DNA from 3 places in the Paenibacillus sp. JJ1722 genome. Region 2 is predicted to be linked to each of the others. Evidence: riboswitches for the same ligand, from Rfam matches in the RefSeq annotation. Region 2 holds a riboswitch; each other region holds the start of a gene.

Region 1 (5,463 bases), 2.9 Mb from region 2:
TGAAAACTCCTTTATATAAGCTGTAATGTAGGTACTGCGTTAGGTATGCTGAAATTGTACTATAACATTCATTGCATAATCATGCATATTCATTTATAATGACACAATCTTATTTATTATAAAGAATTTAAGGAGAGAAAAAAAGATTGAAAAAGGCATATCGTTTTACCGCCCTGGTTTTGACGGCGGTTATCTTGCTGTTGACTGGTCTTCCCATGCTCAATGCATACGGAACGGAAGCAAAGCCACAGAAAAAACTTGTAGTGGGCATGAGTGCCGACTTTCCGCCGTATGAGTTTCATAAAGTCATTAACGGTAAGGATACCATTGTTGGGTTCGATGTGGATATCGCCAAGGAAATCGCCAAAGATTTGGATGCGGAGATGGTCCCTGAAGACATGAGTTTTGACTCTTTGCTGCCTGCTCTGCAAAGTGGTCGTGTAGACTTGGTACTGTCCGGTATGACACCAACGGATGAACGCAGAAAGAGTATTGATTTTTCGGATGTATACTATCGCTCCAAGCAAGTCATCATGGTACGCCCAGAGGATAAAGACAAATATCCGACGATGGATGCTTTGAAAGGCGAGAAGATCGGAGCACAAAAGGGAAGTATTCAGGAAGAGATTGCTCAAAAAGTGCCCAATGCCTCTGTAACTTCACTGGATAAAATATCTGACCTGGTACTCCAGCTGCGGACCCAGCGTGTGAACGCTGTCGTGATCGAAGATACGGTTGCTAAAGGATACACGTTAGACGGTACCGTAACCCTTGCCAAGGCTGTGCCTGAGGATGCGGGAGCAGAAACAGCTGTGGGTATCCGTAAAGGGAATGCAGAATTGCTTGCTTCTGTAAATAAAACGTTGGCTCGCCTGAAAGCAGACGGGTCGATTGAGAAGTTTTCCACGGAAGCGAGTGCACTTTCTGCGGATCGTCAGGTTTCTTCTAATAACATTGTAGATATTTTTTGGAAATACCGCAGTTTATACGCTACGGGTATCGGCTACACCTTGTTGCTGTCTGCGCTCGGAGTACTGTTCGGATTCATCATTGGTCTGATCATATCCTTGCTACGTATGAGTGGAGTACGCATCATTGAGTGGTTAGGTACCACTTATGTAGAGATACTGCGTGGCACACCTATGCTGGTGCAACTCATGATTATTCACTACGGGGTTGCTTTGACGCTGGGTGTCAATTTTACTCCACTCCAGTCTGGTATAATCACATTGTCTCTGAATAGCTCGGCATATCTGGCTGAAATTTTCCGTGCAGGTATCCAGGCAGTAGACCGTGGACAGATGGAGGCTGCCCGTTCATTGGGTATGGGACGAGGCAAAGCTATGCGTCATGTCATTTTGCCGCAAGCGTTTAAATCTATTTTGCCTGCTATCGGTAATGAGTTTATTACGATCATTAAAGAATCATCCATTATTTCGACCATTGGGATGGTGGATATTATGTATCAGGCCCAGGTCATTAAGAACATTACCTACGAAGGATTAAGTCCGTTCGTAATCGCAGCCGCTATTTATTTTGTAATGACATTCAGCTTGTCTAAGCTGCTGGGTTTATGGGAAAGGAAGTTGAGAGCCAGTGATCACCGTTAAACAACTGCGTAAATCGTTCGGCAAGAATGAGATTTTAAAAGGCATTGATATAGATATCGCCAAAGGTGAAGTCGTCGTCATCATCGGTCCCAGCGGTTCGGGGAAGAGTACGTTTTTACGTTGCATGAATCTGCTAGAACAGCCTACGGACGGGGAGATTTTGTTTGAGGGCGAGCCGATTACAGCTCGTGGTCATAATATTAATGTAACCCGGGAGAAGATGGGGATGGTGTTCCAGCATTTTAATCTGTTCCCGCATAAAACAGTGTTGCAGAACCTGACGCTTGCACCAACGCAGGTTAGAAGACAGTCAGGGAAGGAAGCGGAAAAAATTGCGCTAGAACTCCTGCGTACCGTAGGGCTTGAGGATAAGAAGAATACCTATCCGAACCAGCTATCCGGTGGTCAGAAGCAACGTATTGCGATTGCGCGTGCTTTGGCCATGCAGCCGCACGTAATGCTGTTCGATGAGCCGACTTCTGCATTGGACCCTGAAATGGTTGGAGAGGTTCTGGATGTAATGAAGAAGCTCGCCGAAGGCGGCATGACCATGGTAATCGTGACGCATGAAATGGGCTTTGCCCGCGAGGTAGGCGATCGAATCATCTTTATGGATAACGGTCAAATTGTGGAACAAGGTACACCAGAGCAGGTATTTGGTACTCCAAGCCATGATCGCACCCGTGATTTTCTTGCCAAAGTATTGTAAGAAAGTGCTGATATGAGCTATAAAAAAGCCCTCCGTTTGACGGAGGGCTTTTTCTTTTTTTGTCACCATTTCACCATATTTTCGTAACAAATATCGATTTCTTGGTGGCAAAATTGTAACGATTATAGTATGATGTTCAAGGTTCCCAACATTTTCATGCGGATAAGGTTACAAAATTGTGATATTATGCAGTAAGCCAAAACTTACCGGGACAGCATGCGGTTATGACAAACGCTGAATGCTGGGCCCAAACTATGGGAAGTGCGGGGGACGTAACAACGGCAGTCTTTCCGAAACGTCATAAGACGATATGGAATATGCCTAGGGGTGAATTGCACAAGCATAGGGCTTCTCCTGAGTCCGAATCCGACAGCTAACTTCGCAGGCATAACAGAGGAGGTACATATCTTTGAAACATCTAAAACATATTGGAAAAACCATGAAATTTGCGGTGCTTGCCGCAGCCATTGCAGGGCTGGCACAGACAGCTGGAGTAGCGGATGCTGCTTCGCTTCATACTGCCAAAGATGGCGATACCTTCTTTTTGCTTGCTCAACGTTATGGAGTATCAGTGGACGAGCTGACGAAGGCGAACCCAAACATTGCCTCTAACAATATATATGCAGGTCTGCAAATTAAGGTACCTGGTGAAAAAAGTGTGAATGTAGCTTCGGATTCGAAGCCGCAGCTTCTTACGGAGAAAGCACCAGCGAATGAGGGGCCAACGATTGAAGCGTGGGGCAAAACATTTAACTATAGCAAAATAGTTGACGTTAAGGCTACTGCGTATTCTGCCGCAGCCGATGAGAATGGTAAATGGGGAGCAGTGGACTACTACGGCAATCCGCTTAAACTAGGTACAATTGCGGTAGACCCGAACGTCATTCCGATGGGCACGAAAGTGCTGGTTACAGGCTATTCCCACCCAGGTTTGCCGGATCATTCTTTTGTAGCTGTCGCTCGCGATCAGGGCAGCGCCATTACAGGAAAACGGATTGATATCTTTATTCCTGGCAACAAATCATTTGTGAACGACTTTGGATTTCAAAATGTGAAGCTGTACGTTATTGATAAATAGCATTATACGTATATACGGTTTAATTAAACATAATATATATTATGTAAACTTAATGCCTGTATCCTACCGCATATAACTGGGTCAGACTCTTATCAGGTCCTATCCATAAAAAAGGCTGTCTTGACGAGCAGAAAACTTCTGCTGGTAAGACAGCCTTTTTACGTTGCTTTAGCTTGTAGCTCAATCCTAAACATATGGTTATTTCTGTTCCGATGTGTGGAGTAGCCGGGGGACTGTCACAAATTTGTAGCCCTTAGCTTTTAGAGAGTGAATTAGACCCGGCAGAGCTTGGACAGTGCCTTGCAAGTTGGAACTTTGACCTCCACCTGCGTGCATTAAAATAATAGAGCCAGGCCCAGTAGCTGGGATCACATTGCGCTGAATTTGTGTTTTACTTAGTCCCTTCCAGTCGAGAGAGTCTACATTCCAATTGACAATCATGTAGCCATGACGACGTGCCCACTGGATTTGAGGCTCCGTGATTTCACCGTAGGGTGGACGAATCAACTTGGGGCGAAAACCTGCGCTGGCTTGTAAAATACGTTCTGTTTTTGTAATCTGGTTGCGAAAGCGTTCTGGTGTGGCCTTCCTAAAATCCGGATGAGTATAGGAATGGTTTCCTATAGCATGGCCTTCACGGATAATACGGCGTATGATCCCCGGATGCTTTTCCGCACGGTGACCGACGATGAAAAATGTAGCTTTGATGCCATTGGCGTGTAATACGTCCAAAACCTGCGGCGTATACCTAGAATCGGGCACATCATCAAAGGTTAGGGCAATTTGGCGGGTGTGTGGGCCGCACATTTTAAAAATGTCCGCATGTTTTTTTCGCAGCATTGCTAATGTAGGAGTTGCTCGATCTGTGCTCTGTTGTACAGAAGAAGTAACAGCTGCTTCCTTGGGATGGGGCGTTCCGATGTTGGGAGGCGCATCCGCGTGAACGGGTAAACTTGAAAATGCTAGTAACAGTGCCAAGCCTGGCAACACTCCCCTGTACGGCATATGTATCCCCCCTTTCCGTGCAGTGATACCTAGTGGTGCTCTCGACTATTATGTACCTGTCCTATTAAAAATATGCTGGTTACCAAGTTCGGCTCATAAACGACTGGAAAGAAGTCCACGATGAAACGATTATCAATGAAGATGATGGAGCTAAACGTACATATTCTCTTAAACATGACCGAAAACAGGAGCATTTTCGCAAGTTTTAGCCTTACAACGAATTCGGTATACCGTGACAGCTGGTGTATAATGGGGATGCAATTCATAATTATACAGACATGGAATTGAAGGAAGGATGGATAAAAGTGACCGACTTGTTTACTCCTTATCAATTAAAGGGGCTTTCTTTAAAAAATCGGATTGTCATGCCCCCGATGTGCCAATACAGCGTGGAGGCCAAGGACGGAAATCCAACGGATTGGCATCATGTCCATTATGTGAGCCGGGCAGTAGGAGGCACTGGACTTATTATTGTGGAAATGACAGCGGTCCATCCAGATGGACGTATTACAGATCGTGATTTGGGTATTTGGAGTGACGAACATATTCCTGCATATCGTAAGATTGTAGAGGAAGTTCACAAGTATGGTGCCAAAATTGGCATTCAACTAGGCCACGCTGGACGCAAGGCTGAAGATGCTGAGCAACCTGTGGGTCCTTCCTCGATTCCTTTTAGCGAACGCTTTAAAGAGCCGCACGCCTTAAAGACAGCTGAAGTCAGGGAACTGGTTCAGGCATACAAAGAAGGCGCGCGCCGCGCGGTGGAAGCAGGTTTTGACACGGTCGAGATACATGGCGCTCACGGCTATCTGATCCATCAATTTCATTCGCCTTTAACAAATGCCAGAGAAGATGAATATGGGCAGGATTTGTCACTGTTCGGTGTTGAGGTCATACATGCTGTTAAAGAGGTTCTTCCTGCTGATATGCCTGTGCTTATGCGGATTTCTGCCAAAGAATACGTCGAGGATGGATATAATGTGAAATACATAACAGGCGTAGGGGAACGATATCGTGATGCGGGTGTGGACATTTTCCATATCTCTTCTGGTGGTGAGGGT
Region 2 (5,463 bases):
TGTGTATTGCCTTATCTTATTGATGATTTATTCAGTTTGTCGATTTGGAAATGTCGAAAAACTATAATTCGACATATTACGACAAAGAATGTCGAATGAGGGAAATCATTTAGGATTTTATTGTATTTTAATCCATTATTCCGAATATTAAAGGAGCTGATATCTTGCACCAGCCACTCAGTGAAGAAAAAGTTTTTAAAGACCCGGTACATAATTACATCCATGTTCAGGATACTGTGATATGGCGGTTGATCAACACGCCAGAGTTCCAACGTTTACGGCGCATACGGCAGTTAGGCACATCGTATCTTACGTTTCATGGAGCGGAGCATAGCCGTTTTTCACATTCATTGGGCGTATATGAGATTACGAGACGTATTATTTCTCAATTTGAACGTGGAGATTTCCCAGATTGGCCGAAGGAGGAAAGGCTGGTTGCTCTGTGTGCAGCCCTATTGCATGATGTGGGGCATGGCCCATTTTCTCATTCAATTGAGGAAGCCTTTCATATGAACCATGAGGATTGGACATGCCGCATTGTACTGGGAGACACGAAGATCAACGCTGTGCTACGGCAAGTCGACGACAAGCTTCCACAAAAGGTGGCTGCGGTTATAGCCAAAACGTATGATAAGCCAATCGTTGTCAACTTGGTAACCAGTCCGCTAGATGCTGACCGTATGGATTATTTGTTGCGGGATGCTCATTCGACAGGTGTCAACTACGGCACAATTGATTTGGATCGTATTTTACGACTGCTACGTCCTCATAATGGGAGAATTGTTGTGAAGGAATCAGGCATGCATGCAGTAGAAGATTATTTAATGTCACGCTACCAGATGTATTGGCAAATTTATTTTCATCCTGTAACACGCAGCTCGGAAATCCTTTTACGTAAAATTTTCAAGCGAGCAAAGGAATTGTTTAAAAACGGATATGAGTTTGGTTTTCTGCTGGACCCGCTGCCGGATCTGTTGAAAGGAGAGCTTACAGTAGAGCAATATCTGATGCTCGACGAGTCATTAATCCAGACCGTATTTAGCCAGTGGAAACGAGAAAAGGACGAGATTTTAAGTGATTTGAGCAGCCGTTTTATGGACCGTAGATTGTATAAATATGTAGAGATTGAAAATATGGATACAGATACCATTGACAGTATTAGAGAAACTTTGAAAGAGGCTGGTTTGCACCCTGAATATGATTTTGAAATTGATTTTCCGACAGATCTTCCTTATGATGTGTTTCGGCAGGGTGGCTCGACGGACAACCAGATTTTACTGCTTGGACGTCAGGGCGAGGTGAGTGAAATATCCGAAGTTTCGGAAATTGTGCGCTCAATAAGTGGTATTCACCGAGGAAAATATCATATGTATTTTCCCCAGAATAAATTGAACGCGGTAAAAGACAGGCTTCCTGCCGAAATAAGGAATTATTTTGTCAAAGAATAGACAACTATATAGAAATGTAAGTAAAAAAAGGAGATGTAAACCTTGGATTTATTCGACACTCATACTCACTTGGATGCGCCACAATTTGACGAAGATCGTGAAGAAGTTATATCACGTGCTGTCGAATCAGGAGTAACACGGATGATCAATATCGGATTTAATCGTGAGACCATTCCATCCACTATGAAATTGGCCGAGACGTATGATTTTATTTATGCGGCAGTTGGATGGCATCCGCAGGATGCTATTACAATGCAGGAGGGCGATCTAGAATGGATTGCATCGTTATGCAGTCATAAAAAGGTTGTAGCCATCGGAGAGATCGGTCTGGATTATTATTGGGATACATCACCGAAGGATGTGCAGCATCGGGTGTTTCGAAATCAAATTGGTCTGGCTCGTGAGCTCAAAATGCCCATTGTTATTCATAACCGGGATGCACATGAAGATATTGTTAGGATATTGCGCGAGGAAAAAGCGAGTGAGATTGGAGGAGTCATGCACTCCTTTTCGGGTAGCTGGGAGACAGCCAAAATGGTGCTGGATATGGGATTTCACCTTTCCTTCGGTGGTCCAATAACGTTCAAAAATGCCAAGCAGCCAAAAGAGGTGCTCGCACAGGTGCCGCTGGACCGTCTGCTCATTGAAACTGATGCTCCCTATCTGACGCCTCATCCGTTTCGTGGGAAGCGAAATGAGTCTGCACATGTGAGACTGGTAGCAGAGGCTGCAGCCCAAATCAAAGGGATTACAGTGGAGGAATTAGTGTCAATAACGACCCAAAATGCCCTGGAACGATTTGACATTCAATGAAAAAGTGAAGAAATCGATCAAAATAAAGAGATAGACGAAGCTAATCATGAATTTGTTGCAGGAAACTCGAGAATATTACAATATTTTAACCGAATATTTTAAAAAATGTACTTGAAACCTGCTTTACAACATGCATAGAAACAGGATATCATCTTTTCAGTGAATTGTTGTTTGAATGTAAACATCAACAAGTCATTTCATGAACCAGTCTCGCTGAGTCCCTTTTACAGGGAACGGGGGAACCGATATGGCTTACAGTACGTCCGGCATATGTGCAAGAAGGGAACGTCTCTTCCGCCAGCCGGCTCGACCGAAATTCTTTCCCCGGATGGGATTGAATAGGTGGAGGAGCCGTATTTCGATTTCTTTCTGGGTCTTCGGGGTGAATGTGAAGGCGACCGCCATGAGCGGTTGACCCAAGCTAGGGCGACTCTCTACGTCCGAACCCGACAGCTAACCCCGTAAGCGTAACAAGAGAGAAGCCATCTCGTGCATGAGTTTTCCCGCATATTCACACATGCCGGAAGCCACGAAAGAGCTCTCTAGTCTCTTTCTCTGGCTTTTTTTGTTGTGAATAAAAGAAAATCTGTCATCATACTGTGGTTAAACAGGGGAGGACAGCATGCCGCGAAGACGGGTACATGGTGCAGGACAGTCGCAGTTTGGGCTTGTCTTGTAGAAAATCTGTTATAGTCACGTCAAATCTCAACTATGTCTTACTCCAGACGGCGGGCTATGTAAGGAGGACGGAGGAAATGGGCATTTTCCAAAAAAAGGATACCCATGAGTCACGCTCATCCAGCATGTCTTACGTATTGCGTTGGAAGCAAGAGAATGTGCGCCAGGCTGCTTTGGTTGCTATTTTTCTAATCGCGCTAACGATTATGATTTCAATTCTGATGTACACGCAATCTAAAAAACAAGTCTTTTTTGTCATCGATGGCAAGGCGTCTGCGGTAGAAACCCGGGAATCCAAGCTTCAAGATTTGCTGAGCGAGCATTCCATTTCACTTCAGCCGCATGATACAGTTTCCATGCCGCTAAATGGAGCAATACAGGATGGCGATCGCGTAGTCATTAAACGTGCCAATCAAGTCAAAGTATCTTCAGGCAATGAGACGAAAAAGCTGTACACAACAGAAAATACAGTAGAAGGTGCCATTCGTACCTCGGGCTATAAATTATCATCAACGGATAAAGTTTATCCTGCGTTGGATGCCTCTGTTTCGTCTAACATGGACATAAAAATCGTCCGTGTGAAGAAACAGCAGGTCGAACAGAAAAAACAGGTGCCTTATCAGGTCATCAAAACGGCCGATCCGAGTCTTTATAAAGGCGATAATCGGGTCATTCAAAGCGGCAAATCGGGTGTGGTCGTCCAGCACGTTCAAAAGGTATATCATGATGGAAAGTTGGTATCCAAACAGCTGGTTAACAAGGAAGTTGCACAGAACCGTGTGGATAAAGTCATTGCAGTAGGAACGAAGAAAAAACCGGTCGTTCTGGCTGCTTCCGTCGGTCCCAATGATGCGGTTAAGGCAACAACGGTTAGTTCGGGCAGTGCTGTCCGTAAAGCAGGCGTCAATTTTAAATATAGCAAAGTTTTACAAAATGTCTCCATGACGGCGTATTCCTCACAGGAGCCAGGTATCGGTACACGTACTGCATCCGGCGCACGTGTCACGGAAGGACGCACCATCGCGGTCGATCCGAGTGTAATTCCAATCGGCTGGTGGGTGTATATCGAAGGGGTGGGCTTCCGCCGTGCGGAGGATACCGGTGGCGCGATTAAAGGCCACAAAATCGATGTGTATTATGAGAGTTTGAGCCGAGCCAACCAATTTGGTCGTAAGCACGGTAAAACCGTTTATGTTATCGGACCGGTAAAGCCTGAAATCAACTAAAACAGGTTGTGTATGTTGAGGGCAATGCGATAGTATTAACAACATAGTTATGCCATGCTAAGAAGAGGATATCCTCTTCTTATTTTGTTTTCAAAAGCAGGGAAAGATAAATATAGCTTGCTGTGTAGCAGTGGAGGGAAACGCAAATGATCAAGGAAGTGATCGTGGTAGAGGGCCGGGATGATACGGTGGCCATTCGCCGCGCTGTTGAAGCGGATACGATAGAAACTGGCGGCTCCGCCATTAATAAAATGACGCTGCGTAAAATTGCATTGGCGCAGGAGCGGCGGGGGGTCATCATTTTAACCGATCCCGATCATGCAGGGGAGCGCATCCGTAAGATTATCGCTTCCAAGGTACCCGGCTGCAAGCAGGCCTTTATACCCGAGGCAGAAGCGACGCGCAAAGGAGATATTGGCGTGGAGAATGCCTCACCGGAAGCGATCAGACACGCTCTTGCACGGGTCCATACGACAGTGGAAGGCGCCGACCCGCTGATTGAGTGGGCGGACCTGATTGATGCTGGACTCATCACCCACCCCAATGCTGCTGCACGCCGTATGGCCTTAGGGAATGTGCTGGGTATTGGTTATTGTAACGGAAAGCAGCTACATAAACGGCTCTCTGTATTTCAGATCAGCCGCGAGGAATTTGCCGGGGCGCTGGCACAAATTGAAAGTGAAGGATTGTGATATCCGTATGACAGGGATTCAAGATATAGCAACACCGCGGCGTACGAAGGACATTATTCAACGGCACGGTTTTTCGTTCAAAAAGAGTTTGGGACAAAATTTCTTGATTGATCAGAATATTCTCAATAAGATTGTAAATGCTGCCGGATTGGATGAGACGAAGGGCGCACTTGAGATCGGTCCTGGGATTGGTGCTTTGACCGAGAAGCTGGCCCAATCGGCCAAGGCAGTTACCGCTGTCGAGATTGACCAGCGGCTGCTGCCAATTCTCGAAGAAGTGTTGGCCCCTTATGAGCATGTGAAGGTACGTCATGGAGACGTGTTGAAGCTGGATTTGCGCGAGGTGTTCGCAGCCGATTTTGCAGACGTGAGCAAGGTAAGTGTCGTGGCTAATCTGCCGTACTACGTTACTACACCGATTCTGATGAGGCTGCTGGAGGACAAGCTCCCTTTGGAGAATATCGTCGTTATGATCCAAAAAGAAGTGGCTGAGCGTATGGCTGCGTCTCCTGGAACGAAGGATTACGGCAGCCTGAGCATTGCGGTGCAATATTACAGCGAACCTGAATTAGTCTGTATTGTGCCGAATACAGTATTTATTCCCCA
Region 3 (5,463 bases), 1.5 Mb from region 2:
TTCAGAATTGCAGCAACTTGTTTTCTGTACCTTTGTGCTTTGCGGGTGCCGTGAATCAGATTGGACAAGCGTGAAGGCGGAATATTGTGTGTCTCACAAAATGTTTTCTGATCCAGTCGAAGTTCGACAAGCCGTTGTTTGATGGCCCACCCGAAGGAGGTGACAGGCATTTTGTTATTCAAGAGAAATCGCCCCTTACGGATTCTTGCGGAATAATTGGTGTGTTATAATAATCATCAGTAAACATGTTAGAATTAACCATCTAACACTATGATACACTTTTATACGTGTTTTTACAATCGTAAATGCGTCATTTTGTTGAATTAATTACTTAATTAAGTGCTAGGTGGTTCTGATAATCCGTCTAGAGTCTGCTAATGGTGTGAATTGCGATTATATGTGGATAAAAAACACTCTGCCACCTGAGGAAAGGGACAGAGTGTTTTTGGTGTTGTGACCACATTGGCGAAACGACGCATCAGGGGGATGCTGGAAGGCGTTTGAATAGACCTGAGGAGGAAAACAGTCTAGGTTCATCCAATTGGTTATTATGGCTCATATAAAGAGGTAGAGTGATGTAGGAGCTGGACCAATGTCTGTGAAGAAAGCGACGCTGAGATGCAGTTGGCTCAGGTTGGTTAAGCTTCTTCCAGGCAGAGAGGAGCTCGCTTGTCATACGCTCCATAAGAGGGTTCTTTTCCTCATAAGGAGGATTGAGTAGTTTGAAGGCATCTTCCACACAGAAGGACACCGCTGCGCTAAGATAGCCGTGAACGGTCTGTTCTACATCGTTTCCGAGGAGGAAGTTAATCCAGGTGTGAACGGTAGCGAGTGTGCCAATCGCATTGTATTGAATGAGTATAGATTCCAACTGGTCAAATTCAAGCCAAGGATAAAGAGCCTTAGCGAGCTTGAGCAGACGCTGACCGGATAGACGAAACTCCTTCACATGCTGCCAGGAGGGACGTTGGGTATGCAGCATCTTATCAATGAGGGCGATCCGCCAACTGTCATTCTGCTGGATGGCGACATACAGACTTTTGATAGCCATGCCGTCAACGGTTGTAAATTGAGGATACAAATCATCCAGCATGTAATGTTCCAGGTCTTGTAGACTGTTCAAATGTCCGTTACGCGATAGTTTCTCCAGTCCGTTAAAACGGGTAAAGCCACCAACAGGTAGGGAAGGGTCCAACAATAATGCATAGTTCAGCAAGCGGTTGCCTTTATGCAAGGTGGTTCGCCTCCTCGAAGTGAATCCTTATGTCATGTTATGTTATTTTACTTTTTACTTGGGGATAACGAAAAATATTCGAAATATATGTAATATATATTTACATTTAAATAGCTTTTGTGTCAAATCAAATATTCTTATCGCTCATACATGTTAGTTAAAATAACATATAAAATAATTATTATATTTTTGTTTACAAATAGTTGAAGAGAGAGTATAATAAATCTGTTGCCTCATTACATTATGATTTGCGGTCGTGGTGGAATGGCAGACACGCTATCTTGAGGGGGTAGTGGGCGTACGCCCGTGGAGGTTCGAGTCCTCTCGACCGCATTATATGCAAGACTCAGTTAAAAAAGCATCCTGACACGGTTTACGTGAAGGGATGCTTTTTTTGTTAAGCATTTTTCGTTATATCCTTTAGCCACAGAAGCAACGGTAGACAATAGGTCATTTATTAACTGTGATAAAGAAGGATGTCAGTTTTGCTGCAAAAGCTTCTCTATATCTCCCGCCAGCTTATCTGGAGTGGTTTGCGGTGCATAGCGCTTAAATACGTTACCTTCTCGTGTAATTAAGAATTTAGTAAAATTCCATTTGATCGCTTTGGACCCTAATACCCCCGGAGCAGTTTGGGTCAGGTAACGAAATAAGGGGTGCGCTTGATCGCCATTGACATCTGTCTTGGCGAACATCGGAAAGGTAACACCATAATTGATCTGGCAAAACTCGGAAATCTCCTCGCTGGAACCTGGCTCTTGTTTGGCAAATTGGTTGCTGGGAAATCCCAAAATTTCGAGCCCCTGTTCATGGTACTGGTCATATAGCTCTTGTAGCGCTTTGTATTGGGGGGTTAACCCACATTTGCTGGCAGTGTTCACGATAAGCAGAACGTTCCCTTCATATGTGGATAACGGAATTTGTTTCCCTTGCAGGGTGTGCGCATCATATTCATAAACGGTCATAGTATCTCTCCTTATTCAATATTCAGCAATTAAATTGTAAGCAATTAAAATCGAGGTTGCAAGTTTTGAAAAGCTGTATCAAGCCTTTAGCCGCTGTAAAATCGTATTTTGTTCAAAACAGTAAATCGCACCGCAAATGGAGCGAATTAAGGTGTTTCTTCTTATAAAAGCGGGTTCAATCGGTGTTTAGCTGGTACATATAGCGTATTTTCTTCTCTTTTTACAAAAAAAGGCCAAAAACGCCCTACCCTACGCCAATATTGACATGCTTGTCATTTTCGAAAAGGGATGAAAAACAGAGATTGAAGGAGCTGTGAGAAGCATAGTTGCATTGTAAGCGCTATTATTAATATCCTAGGCTCTAAAGGCCGATTTATAACCCCGCAGTTGAGCTTTACAGTCTTCCATGCGCGGGTGTATGATTCAAGACGTAATTTCAAATTAACTTGAATGAAGCAACAACGAAATGTCTATAGCGCTGAATTTTGCAGTTGCAAAAGCGGGGGAACCAATCGAGATTGTACGGCTTCGGAAGCCGTGTGTCTCATGGGGTGAATTTTCAGGTCAAGTGCCAGAAATAGGGCGACTCTCACGTCCGAATCCGACAGCTAACCTCGTAAGCGTACAGGGAGAGGCAACAAACCGCCGTGTGCAGCCATGGTTTATTTTATCATGGATATGTAAGAAGCCGGAGGAAAGCCTTTTTCCTTCGGCTTCTTTTTGTTGTCTTTTTATACCGGGAGAGGAGCTACTGATGGAAGGTCGGTTAATTATTGTCACTGCACCGAATGAAGCGGGCAGAAGTTTTGTGAAATTGCTTATTTTCAAAAAATTGGCGTTTGCAGTTCTCACGAATAGCGCCCAGGAGGAACGACAGCTCAAAAAAATGGGTGTGGAGCACATTGTCCGCATCAATACCATGCAAGCAGGAAAATGGAATTTTCCAAAAAAAGAAATTGGTAGTGTGTATTTGTTCGAGAACAGCTTGAATCTGACGTGCCGTTTCCTGCAAATATGTCGGCCGCTAACATCGGAATCGATCTATGTTATTACGCACGGCTGTAATCCACAAGGAATTTATCGGGGATTGGGAGCGGATCATGTGATCTACACATTGAACGGAGAGGTGGGTTTTCTGCTGAACGGATAAGCACTTATAACATAGTTGTTTTATGATTTTATGATCAAATAAGAATGGCGATCTGAGGACCGATACGGAGGGTATAAACATGATGGATATATACATGCTGCTCGTCATGGCTGTGAGTTATGGAGTGATACTGCTGTTTGTACGCTGGTGTGATGCGCAGACCTCTAAAGGAGGACGAAGAGGATGATCGTTATACTTGGACTTACGGCTATTGTGTTTATGTATTTAATCTACGCACTCCTGAACCCTGAAAAGTTCTAATCAGCTATAGGGGATAGAGCGGGCGGGAACAACAGATCTGAATATTAAGCATCATAGGTAGCAGGTTTTCGCAAACGTGTGCACACGTTTGGTGCTCTGGAAGCAGGTCTGTTGTTCCAAACGCAGGAGCATTTTGAAGGAGGAATAAAGGATGGAGCTGCTTCAAATTGGAATTGTGATCGTCATATTGCTGCTCTTGGTAAAGCCAGTGGGCACCTATATGTATCATGTATTCTCGAATGAACCCAATCGGACGGATCGGATTTTTGGCGGAACAGAAAAGCTGATTTATAAGATAGTAGGATTGAAGAAGCTGGAGAGCATGCGTTGGACTACGTATGTTATGAGTTTCATTGCAACGAATGTCGTGCTTGTGGCGATCAGCTACTTGCTGTTGCGTTTACAGGGAATGCTTCCCGGTAATCCGGCTGGAAACAGTAATATGGAAGCATCACTAGCTTTTAATACGGTAATCAGCTTTATGACGAATACGAATCTCCAACATTATAGCGGAGAAAGCGGGCTTACGTATCTGACACAGATGGCGTTCGTCACGATGATGATGTTCACTTCGGCTGCTTCCGGTTTTGCGGTTGCTGCGGCTTTTATGAGAGGATTGACGCGGCGCGGTGAAGGGATGGGCAATTTCTTTCAAGATTTTATTAAAGCCATTATAAGGATTTTCCTGCCGCTGGCCTTTGTGCTTACGCTGGTGCTGGTTGGATTGAAGGTACCACAGACGCTACAGCCTACGGCGGATCTTACGACGCTGAGCGGAACACAGCAGCAGATTTCTATGGGGCCCATTGCTTCTCTGGAGTCCATCAAGCATTTGGGGACGAATGGAGGCGGTTATGCGGGAGCTAACTCTGCGCATCCTTTTGAAAATCCAAGTCCTTGGACGAACGTGCTGGAAATTTTGGCAATGTGGGTAATGCCGGCTTCGTTGCCGTATACCTTTGGACTGTTTGCCCGTAATCGTAAGCAGGGCTGGATTATTTTTAGCTCCATGATGGTATTGTTTCTTATTTTTCTATCTATTACGTACGTGTCTGAAAAGACAGGTAACCCGTTAATCCAGACACTGGGTGTGGATGCTTCTCAAGGAAGCATGGAAGGGAAAGAGGTTCGTTTCGGCATTGGACAATCGGCTTTATTCACTGCGGTCACAACAGCGGCAACGACAGGTTCGGTCAATAATATGCATGATACACTAACCCCACTGGGTGGCATGGCTGCTTTGGGAGAAATGATGCTAAACGTCATTTTTGGCGGCAAGGGTGTCGGGCTGATGAATATGCTGATGTATGCGATTCTGGGTGTGTTTATATGCGGACTGATGGTCGGGAGAACTCCGGAATTTATGGGAAGGAAAATTGAAGGCAAGGAAATGAAGCTGATCGCGATTGCCATTTTGGTACATCCGTTTCTCATTCTCGCCCCAACTGCGCTTGCGTTTATGAGTCATTGGGGATACGACGCGGTCACTAACCCTGGCTATCACGGGTTGACTCAGGTGCTCTATGAATATGCGTCATCTGCTGCAAATAACGGTTCGGGATTTGAAGGTCTTTCGGATAACAACGTATTCTGGAACATGACAACAGGGCTGGTTATGTTCTTCGGACGATATGTATCTATGATTGCATTGTTGGCTGTGGCGGCTTCATTGAATGCCAAAGCACCGACTCCGGTGACGACGGGGACACTGCGTACGGACAACAAGTTATTTGGAGCCATTCTGATCGGGGTCGTGCTGCTGATTGGTGCGTTGACCTTTTTACCCGTCATCGTATTGGGACCTGTTGCTGAATTTTTGACCATGTGAAGAAGAAAATGAGAATGGATGAACG

Evidence for each region. Region 2 has a riboswitch for cyclic di-AMP ahead of ACM1ND_RS00140 (3D domain-containing protein). Riboswitches for the same ligand answer to the same signal wherever they lie in the genome.
Region 1: another riboswitch for cyclic di-AMP. It lies ahead of ACM1ND_RS14355 (3D domain-containing protein); the one in region 2 lies ahead of ACM1ND_RS00140 (3D domain-containing protein).
Region 3: another riboswitch for cyclic di-AMP. It lies ahead of ACM1ND_RS06865 (hypothetical protein); the one in region 2 lies ahead of ACM1ND_RS00140 (3D domain-containing protein).

Annotation. Positions count from the first base shown of each region.
Region 1 covers NZ_CP182500.1:3,272,374-3,277,836, reverse strand. Annotated here, with positions in the region: gene ACM1ND_RS14365 (ABC transporter substrate-binding protein/permease) at 147-1,610, shown strand; gene ACM1ND_RS14360 (amino acid ABC transporter ATP-binding protein) at 1,597-2,319, shown strand; cyclic di-AMP (ydaO/yuaA leader) riboswitch at 2,554-2,722, shown strand; gene ACM1ND_RS14355 (3D domain-containing protein) at 2,729-3,397, shown strand; gene ACM1ND_RS14350 (polysaccharide deacetylase family protein) at 3,596-4,402, opposite strand; gene ACM1ND_RS14345 (NADH:flavin oxidoreductase/NADH oxidase) at 4,708-5,463, shown strand, end outside.
Region 2 covers NZ_CP182500.1:27,515-32,977, forward strand. Annotated here, with positions in the region: gene ACM1ND_RS00130 (HD domain-containing protein) at 165-1,448, shown strand; gene ACM1ND_RS00135 (TatD family hydrolase) at 1,491-2,261, shown strand; cyclic di-AMP (ydaO/yuaA leader) riboswitch at 2,463-2,745, shown strand; gene ACM1ND_RS00140 (3D domain-containing protein) at 3,017-4,165, shown strand; gene rnmV (ribonuclease M5) at 4,312-4,857, shown strand; gene rsmA (16S rRNA (adenine(1518)-N(6)/adenine(1519)-N(6))-dimethyltransferase RsmA) at 4,865-5,463, shown strand, end outside.
Region 3 covers NZ_CP182500.1:1,543,423-1,548,885, forward strand. Annotated here, with positions in the region: gene ACM1ND_RS06845 (hypothetical protein) at 1-182, opposite strand, end outside; gene ACM1ND_RS06850 (urease accessory protein UreF) at 479-1,216, opposite strand; tRNA gene ACM1ND_RS06855 (tRNA-Leu) at 1,485-1,567, shown strand; gene ACM1ND_RS06860 (glutathione peroxidase) at 1,714-2,199, opposite strand; cyclic di-AMP (ydaO/yuaA leader) riboswitch at 2,666-2,838, shown strand; gene ACM1ND_RS06865 (hypothetical protein) at 2,954-3,349, shown strand; gene ACM1ND_RS06870 (potassium-transporting ATPase subunit F) at 3,533-3,610, shown strand; gene kdpA (potassium-transporting ATPase subunit KdpA) at 3,762-5,438, shown strand.